Regions from separate parts of the Natronoglycomyces albus genome, predicted to be linked through region 1. Evidence: riboswitches for the same ligand, from Rfam matches in the RefSeq annotation. Region 1 holds a riboswitch; the other holds the start of a gene.
What was found. A riboswitch is a leader RNA that binds a small molecule or an ion and turns the genes downstream of it on or off. The one in region 1 is predicted to bind cyclic di-AMP.
Positions count from the first base shown of each region.

Region 2: another riboswitch for cyclic di-AMP. It lies ahead of JQS30_RS12120 (C40 family peptidase); the one in region 1 lies ahead of JQS30_RS00990 (C40 family peptidase).

Region 1 covers NZ_CP070496.1:229,457-233,868, reverse strand. Annotated here, with positions in the region: gene JQS30_RS00995 (beta-N-acetylhexosaminidase) at 1-737, shown strand, start outside; gene JQS30_RS00990 (C40 family peptidase) at 1,165-2,085, opposite strand; cyclic di-AMP (ydaO/yuaA leader) riboswitch at 2,105-2,327, opposite strand; gene JQS30_RS00985 (metal-sensitive transcriptional regulator) at 2,541-2,831, shown strand; gene JQS30_RS00980 (heavy-metal-associated domain-containing protein) at 2,881-3,090, shown strand; gene JQS30_RS00975 (hypothetical protein) at 3,110-3,310, shown strand; gene JQS30_RS00970 (glycoside hydrolase family protein) at 3,831-4,412, opposite strand, start outside.
Region 2 covers NZ_CP070496.1:2,824,578-2,828,989, forward strand. Annotated here, with positions in the region: gene JQS30_RS12110 (M48 family metallopeptidase) at 326-1,324, shown strand; gene JQS30_RS12115 (MscL family protein) at 1,404-1,799, opposite strand; cyclic di-AMP (ydaO/yuaA leader) riboswitch at 2,114-2,459, shown strand; gene JQS30_RS12120 (C40 family peptidase) at 2,766-3,779, shown strand; gene JQS30_RS12125 (TetR/AcrR family transcriptional regulator) at 4,157-4,412, shown strand, end outside.

The DNA.
Region 1 (4,412 bases):
TCTTCGACACCTTGAAAGACATCTTCGTGGCGCCCTATGTCCACATCGGCGGCGACGAGGTGCCCACCACTCAGTGGGAAAGCAGCCCGCTGGCCCAACAGCTCATGCGCCAAGAGGGCATCAACAACGCCCGCTACGTGCAGACGTGGTTCACGCGGCAGCTCACCGAACACTTGAGCAAGCGCGGGCGTATAGCCGTCGGCTGGGACGAGGTCCTCGCCGGTGGCGCCCCCGAGGACACGGTGGTGACGGTCTGGCGCAACGCCGAATACGTGACGAAGGCAGCCGAATCAGGCCATCGGGTCATCGTCGCCACGGAGCACTACCTCTACCTTGACCACTATGAGAGCGACCAACCAGAAGAGCCGCTGCGCATCCACGGCAACACTCCCTTGGAAAAGCTCAGCGACTATGATCCCGTGCCGCTGGGAGTCGACCCGGACTTGATCCTGGGGACCCAGTGTCAAATGTGGTCGGAGTACCTCAAGACCGGCCGTGACGTGGAGTACTCAGTGTTCCCGCGCCTGTGCGCGGTGGCGGACGTGGCTTGGTCGCACATGGACGCCCGGAAGGAAAACCCGATTCTGGAGCGGGTGGAATCGCACCTGGAACGCCTGGACGCCCTGGGCGTCAACTACCGGCCGCTGGAGGGCCCGCACCCGTGGCAACAGGGTGGAACGGGCCTGAAATCGCGACGCAGCATTGATTTTAAGGCCCACGGAGCCGACGACCTCTAGCCAGTTCACAACCAGTCCCAGGGAACACTTCGCGGCAAAGGCCCCGCACCGGCAAAGGCCCCGGCGGGTCCAGGCAAACCAGGTGGGTCAGCACCTGTGGGTCAGCATAGGCCTGCCTGGACCCGGCCGGGGGGCTGGTGGGTCACACGTCTTCTCCAACGCGGAGCGCCGCGGAGAAGTTACGCTATGACCTGCATTGTCACTAGAAAGTGTTGCACGATCGCAGAGGGCTTCGCCGAGGTTTCGGCCAACGGTGATCCGGTGAGGCTTCAGCGTGTCAGAGGGTCCGTGTCGTGAACACGGACCTTTTCTCATCGGCACATGCTGGCGCTTCCCTCACCGAGGCGTCCTCGCGATAACGACAGGGGCGGCTCTGGTCGACCCCGAAGGGTCGGTAGTGGCGACCTCTACGAGAGGCGGCGACGTGCTAGGGGCGTCCGTATCCGGCAATGCTCATGATGTTGATGCTGGCCACCTTGACCACGTCTCCGGTGCGTGGAGCGTGCACGATCTTGCCGTCACCAACGTACATGGCGTTGTGTCCCATGCCCTCGTAAAAGACGATGTCGCCCGGTCGCAATTGGTCTCGGCTGACCTTGGAGACCTGATTCCACTGCATCTGCACGTTGTGCGGCAGGTTGACACCCGCCTGCGCCCACGAGGCTTTCATGAGGCCAGAACAGTCGAAGCCGTTCGGTCCGGCCGAACCGTACTGGTAGGGCTTGCCGAGCTGGTCGTAAGCGAACTGCACCACCACCGAGGCGTCACCTGAGGCAGGCGGGGCGTCATAGCTGGGCTCTTCGACAGGGGTGATGCGGGAGCGCAGATCTTCGAGTTCGGCAATCTCCGCCTCGATCTCCTCACGCTGTTCTTCCAGCTCGTTGACGATTTCGTCTTGCTGTTCTAGCAGTAGCTCGGCCTCTTCGAGCCGCTCTTCCAGCTCGTTGACGGCATCCATGTGATGACGTAGCTCGTCGCCTTGCAGTTCGGTAATGCTCTGCAAGTAGCCCAAACGGTCGGCAAAAGTTTCGGGGTCCCCACCCAAGACGGAATTGATCATGGCGAATTCGCCCCCGGTGTATACCGTGGAGACGATCTGGGCGACCGAGTCGTAGCTCTCCTCGACCACCGCTTGCAGCTCAGGCAGTTCTTCCTGCAGCTCTTCGTATGTCTCTTCGGCGGCCTTGAGCTCTTCCTGGCTGGCGTTGAAGTCATCGATGACTTTGGCAAGCTCGCTTTCGCGCTCTTGCAAGTCGGCCTGGACTTCCTCCAGGCTGGGGTCAGCCGCGGCCTGACCGGCAGGCAACAGAGCCATACCGCAGGCGAGTGCGACTACGGCGTACCGCATCTTCACTAGCTAGTGCGCTCCTTCTTCCGATATGCCGCCGACCGGGTTAGCTGACGGGTTCGGGCGGGAAGAAGTGTCTCGTCGCCCTACCTGTGATGTTGACCGCAATACGCCACCTTGACTTAGGTGCGATCGCGTCGCAGAAGTGTGCCGCGCTCATATGCAAGCGCCATCTCAGGATTCACCCCGGTAGATTGGGTCCCCGGTCCACCGTAGTTTGGAAGCCTCGGCGGTTAAGCGGTGTCGCGCGGCCGATCACGGGGGTGTGCTCGGATTCCTCCGCTGCGACTTGATTTACGTTAGATGTTGGATTGCACAATGGCAAGGCTAGAACGGAAAATCCACGAGGGTTTTTCGTGACTTGGCAGATACCGCTACAGGTGGCGTTCTCGCACCTACGAGGGGTTGCCGTTATACCCTAGAGGGGTATATAGTTACAGGCGGAGGTTCGCACGATGGCGCAATACTGGTACTCGACCGACAAGAAGGCCTTGCAAACGCGGCTGCGTCGCGTCGAAGGTCAGATTCGCGGGCTGCAACGCATGGTGGACGAGGACGTCTACTGCATCGACATCCTCACGCAGATTTCAGCCTCCAACAAAGCGCTCCAGGCAGTGGCCGTGGAGCTATTGGAAGGCCACCTCGGCCACTGTGTCGCGCATGCCCAAGCTGAGGGCACCGAAGAAGAGGCCGCGGCCAAGGTGAAGGAAGCCACCGCCGCTGTCTCTCGCCTGTTGCGTTCCTGACCCATAGAACCCGCACACCAGCTCACTTTCGGCAAGGAGACACACTTACATGGAAACCACCTACCGCATCACTGGTATGACCTGTGGACACTGCGAAGGCGCCGTCAAGGAAGAGCTTTCGGCCCTACCTGAGGTCAAGGACGTGAAGGTTTCGGCCGCCGAGGGAACCGCCGTGGTCACCTCAGAGGCGGCACTTGACGACGCGGCTATCCGGGCGGCGGTCGACGAGGCCGGCTACGAGGTCGTCACGAGCGACTAGATCGCGGTATTATTCGGCCATGGCAATCCACGACAACCTCGCCGGAAAACCAGCTGCGAGCGACGCGGATCGACCGGTCGACCTCTCCGGAGACGATCTCCTACCCGAACAAACGCTTGAGGACACTGACGCCGGTTGGGGTGAGGCGCCCCAACCGCGCAAGGGCGGCCTATCGCAGCGCGACCTCGAACTCATGGAAGAGCGCCCACCTCACTGGTAGGGCGCATGGATGTGCCCCTAAATGGGCACAAAGCCGTAGTCGACCGGAGCACCCCGTCCAGGTTTCAGCGCGCGAACCGGACGCGGTGTGCGCAATTGAGCTCTCGACGATGTCGGATACCCCCAAAGCGCTGAAAGCCGCCCGCGCCCACCGCGAAAGCTCCTCGACATCACCGGCTCTCAGTAACGCGCGCCCGCTGTACTGGCGACATCTGTCAGCCAGGAAACTCAATTCGCTCAATCAAGGCAGCTACCTGGCCCTTCACTTCGTCGCGGGCGATGAGGACAAGGGCGGTGGGACAGTCCAGAGGCAAAGAGATCCGAGGAGAACGCCGAAAGTGCCGTTTGCATAACCCTCTACCGGGCTGCGCAAGCGGGCTCTGTGTTCGGTGCGCACCGAACAACGCGCAGGCCTGGCGATGACCCAAAAAGAACTGTGAACGCTTGGGGCGGACCTCTGGTTGGAGGTCCGCCCCAAGCGTTAAGTCAGTAGCGCTAAAAGTGGGTTCTAAGGCCCGCCATCAGGCGCTCTTTCCTCCCCGCACAACCGGAGTGTTGGCGGCGGTGAGCATGTACTTAAACGGTGCGTCACGGTCGCAGCGCAGCCAACCATCACGCACGAAGACCCGCGCGACCTGGATGACCGAACGGATGCCACCACCAGGTTGGGTGAAGTAGTACAGGAAACCGGAATCCGGCCCCTGCGGCAGCACCATCGCGCCGTGCCCGAGAGCTTCGTCAAACGAACGCCGCCCCGGAGTCGACAACAGCGGCATGGGCTGCTGGTGCCACTCGGTGAGGTCGGTGGAACGGTAGACCAACTGGCCGGAGGGAGAGTCGGTCAACATCCAGTAGGTGCCGCGCAGTGAGAAGACATTCGGGGCCGACTGCACGCGCCCGCTGATGACCACTCCGGTGCACTTCCAGTCATACAGATCCGGCGAGTCGGCCGCGTAAATGGCGCCAGCCTCGTTGCGGTACCACAAGCGCCACGTGCCATCGGGCAGCTTCGCGACCGTGGCGTCGGTGCAGCGTTCCTGCCCGAAGTCCATGACCGACTGGAAGGTCCACTCCTCCAAGTCGACCGACGTGAAGTGCAGCAG
Region 2 (4,412 bases), 1.3 Mb from region 1:
GGTGCGAGGTCGCGGGAGTTGAGCAACTGGAAGCCCCGTGGGGTGCACCGCTGACCTGGAGTGAGGCTGCGGCAAGGGGCTAAGGACAGAATTCGGGGCACCGCAAGGAACAGGTGATCAAGTGATCCTTTGCGGTGCCCCGGAATTGCTGACCCAGATCAATAAGTAGTCGCTCACTTGCCTGAAGTCAAGGTAATCGCCGCGTGTTGTTGCCAGGTTGTTATCCGTTGCGCCGCAAGTGTCGTCAATCTGACTTAACGCCAATAGCGCTGTAGCGACCATGTGGCACACTGGGGTCATCCGACCGTGAAGGAGCCCCACTGGAATGGCCGACAACCAACCAACCTCACGCCAGCCGGTGACACTGCGGGGAATCTCCTCGCGCGCCTGGGAGCATCCGGCCGATCGCGGCGCTCTCGTGGCGCTACGGGAGCTGCGCGGCTTTGACGCGGTCTTCAAGAAGCTCTCCGGTCTCTTCAACGAGCGCGCCATCCGTCTGACCTACCTGGGCTCGGCGGTGCGTGTTGACCGCCACCAGTACACACGGGTACACGAGGCATATATGAACGTCGCCGCCGTGCTGGACGTGGAGAAACCCCCAGAACTCTTCATCACCCGCAACCCCGATCTTGGCGGCATGTGCATTGGAATTGACCGCCCCATCATCGTTATCAACTCCGGCAGCCTCGATGTGCTGGACGAACCCGAGCTGCGGTTCCTGCTAGCCCACGAACTGGGCCATGCGGTCTCCGGCCATGCCCTCTATCGCACGATGCTGGAGTGGCTGCTGCGGCTAACCTCAGGCATCTCCTGGATGCCGCTGGGAGCCATCGGCCTGCGCGTCATCATTGCCGCATTGTGCGAATGGAGTCGCAAGAGCGAGCTGTCAGCAGACCGCGCAGGGACGCTAGCCACCCAGGACCCCGCGGCCGCACTGCGAGTCATGGCGAAGCTGGCCGGTGGGGGCGACTTGTCGGACGTAGACCAAACCGCGTTCCTCCAACAGGCCAAAGAGTTCGAAAGCGGCGGCGATTTGCGGGAGAGCTTCCTCAAATTGATGCTGTTGGAACAGCGAACGCACGACTTCGCCGTGGCCAGAGCCGCAGAGCTGCAGCACTGGATACACGATGGCGACTACCAGGAGTACCTCTCGGGTTCCTACCCGAAGCGAGAAGACGACCGAGACGCATCCATTAGCGCTGAGGCCAAAGCCGCGGCGAAGTCCTACAAAGAAGCGTTCGAATCCACAGGCGATCCATTGGCAAGCCTCGTTCGTAAGGTCCGCGACAGCTTCACCAGCGACTCCGGCCAAGAGGGAAAGTAGTTTCGGCCCCGGTTGCCCGGGGACCGATAATCATAGGACCGCGCCAGCCCCCTCGAAGAGGACGACCGATAACGCAGGGTCAGCCATTGCTTCCATCTGCGGGATTCTGGCCAGCGCGCAGGGAATCGCGAATTTCGCGCAGTAGCAAAATCTGCTCGTCTACTTGTGCGGCTTTGGGCTTGGAGAACCGTGCCGCGAGCTTGTTGGCGGGGACCACGATCACGAAGTACACCGCGGCCGCCGTCATGGCGAACACCAGCAGCCCGTTGATGAATACCGCATAAGGGAAAACGACTCCGTTGATGGCGAATTCGCCGCCGACTTCGTCCCCACCGGTGACCAGAACGATCAGCGGCTCCAGGAACGCTGTTCCAAAGGTGGCGACCAGCGCCGTCAAGGCACTGCCCATGACGACCGCCACCGCGAGTTCAATAACGTTGCCGCGCAGCAGGAACTCTTTGAAACCCTTCAGCATGACTGTTCTCTCCTTGAATTGTCGAACTATGCGAACGGCTGGGACCAGATTGGGCCTGGCCCCACAGCCAGGTCCGGGCGAGTCTTGCGCGGATCGGCCCGGAGTAGGCCCCGCATGGGGCAGTTACCACCTTCGCCCGGTTTGCCCCCTCTGACGGTAGCCTCCGCGAATGCGACCACTTGAGGCCCTCCGCCCCAGTCAAAGTCGGAACTTTGTGTGGAAGTTCTCTCAGGGGGCTTGGCTTTTAAGTAAAACCGCAGTACGTTTCGTTGATACTCCCGGTCGAGACGCCAAGGACGCGAAACCGTGTCCGCTCGATTGGGCCGCCGAATCACAACTGTGAACCGGGGACCCACTTCACATGATGCGATCCACGATCAGTAATCGTCGCGTCACGGGGCGAATCCCGCACACACAGAGTCGCGGTTTAACAGAGCTGAGGAATCCAAAAGCTCTGTAGACAATGGAAGTCGCGCCGCAGCCGGTGACACCGCTGCCAGCCAGGCCGACGACCATGCGGTGGCCAGTGGGCCAACCCGGAACGGCACCCCCGCCGATCTGGGTGACCACCACCCTCCACCGCCCGACTCTTACAGCAGGTAGGGCGATCTTCCCGCCCGAGCCCGACAGCTAACTCGGTAGGCGGCACAGAGCTTTACTCAACCTAGCCACCGCACGGCCATGGCCGGTGATGTGTTCGAACAGTGAACCCCAAAGGGGACACACTCACCGCACTTTGGTGGGTGCAGATGTGCATATTCGTGGGCGTCTGTCCCTCTGTGCGCTGGCGAAAGCTTGGGTAGGGCTCGTCGGAAGAAAGGTCCACTCGGCTTGTCTACACCAAGCTATTTCCATAGAAGTGCCTCTACGGGCCGTCACAGACGGGCAAAAGAGGCCCATAAAACCACCCATCCGTGGGCGCTGACGAAACGATCGTTGGCGCTGGCTGGAGTCACCGTCCTTTCCATGGGCATCGCTGTGTTGGGGCCGGCCAGCCCCGCCGCGGCCGATGGACAGAAGGTCGGTAACGCAGTTACCGCCTACGGCCTCACCGCCGCCACTACCCCAGAGGTGACCGATGTCGACCTCGACGAGGCCACTATCGATGAACTCGATGAGCATCTCGAAGAGCTTGACGAGGCGATGGAAACCGCCGAAGCGCAACTGGGCGAATTGACCGAGGCGCATTCGCAAAAGCAGGCAGCCATTGACGCGGCCAACGGCGTCATTGCCGATAGCTCGGAGCGTTTTAGCTCCGTTTCGGAGGCTGTGGGCAGCGGCGAGACTTTGGCTAGCAGGTTGGGGGCGCTCGCTCATTCGACGAAGGGCGCCTCGGATGCTCTTGCCGAGGCAACTGACACGGTCAATCGCAAGCAGCCGATCGTCACGGCTTTGGTCGGTGAGGTGGAGAGGGCGCAGAGCATCCTCTCCGACCTCGACGAACACATCGACTCAGTTGAGTCTGTGATCGCCCAGCTGGAGGAGGAAGCGGCACGGGCCCAAGCTGAAGCGGAGGCGGAAGCGGCCGCTGAAGTTTCCCGGGCAGAGGAATCGGCGGCAAGCAGTTCTGACTCCTCGTCGGATTCGTCCAGTTCGGGTTCGAGTTCGAGCTCCAATGAGGCCACCTACAACGCCAGCGCGGCCCAAAACGCCGTGGACTTCGCCTATAACCAGATTGGAAAGCCGTATGTCTTCGGCGCTGCGGGGCCAGGTTCTTACGATTGTTCTGGTCTGACACAGGCTGCCTTCGCGGTCTCTGGTGTCAGCCTGGCGCATAACGCCGCTACCCAGATAAACCAGACTCAATCTATTGCTCGCAGCGATCTGCGGCAGGGTGACCTGGTGTTTTATCAAAACGGCGGCCATGTGGCGATCTATATCGGCAGCGGTGAGGTCATTCACTCTCCCAAACCCGGTGACGTTGTCAAGGTTGCGCCTGTGGACATGATGACCCCGACTAGCTACGGACGCGTCGGCTAGCTGCGGGGCCGCACCTCAGGCCTAAAATTTAGGCGCCATGTGGCGCTGTGGATATACGAAATCGAGTCAACAGACACCAAGTGCCCCGGACAATGCGCCCGGGGCACTTGGTGTGCGCGGGCTGGCGCGGTTGCCAGGGGCCTGGAGGTAGGTGAGCGTTGGGATGCCTGGGGAAGTACATTGAGAGGTCTTCGACGGCCTGGGGCGGCAAGCCCTGGGCGGTTGGCGGTGCGGCCGGGTCTTGGGGTCACGCTTCCCTACGAGCGCATCTTTTCGCCACTAAGGGGCTATTGCCTCTGGGTGGCAATGATGGTGCGGTTACCTGTTGATATAGTCACCGGAACCTCTTATCCCCCGTATATTTTAGGGCAAACAGCATGATGTCTTTTGCTTCGCAACCCCCAGGGTTTACCCAGTCCTCACAGGAGGATGCTGACCTTGCTGAAGCCAGCTCCGATCCTGATTCCGACGTCCCTCCTCATGGCGCTATGGCCCGGGGAGAGCTGTCCTTGCGTGAGATTAAGAAACGCCGCACCCGTGCCGAATTGGCAGACGCCGCGCTAGATCTGTTCTCCCGGCAAGGATTCACCGAGACCACGCTTGACCAGCTGGTCGGGGCCGTGGGCGTCTCTA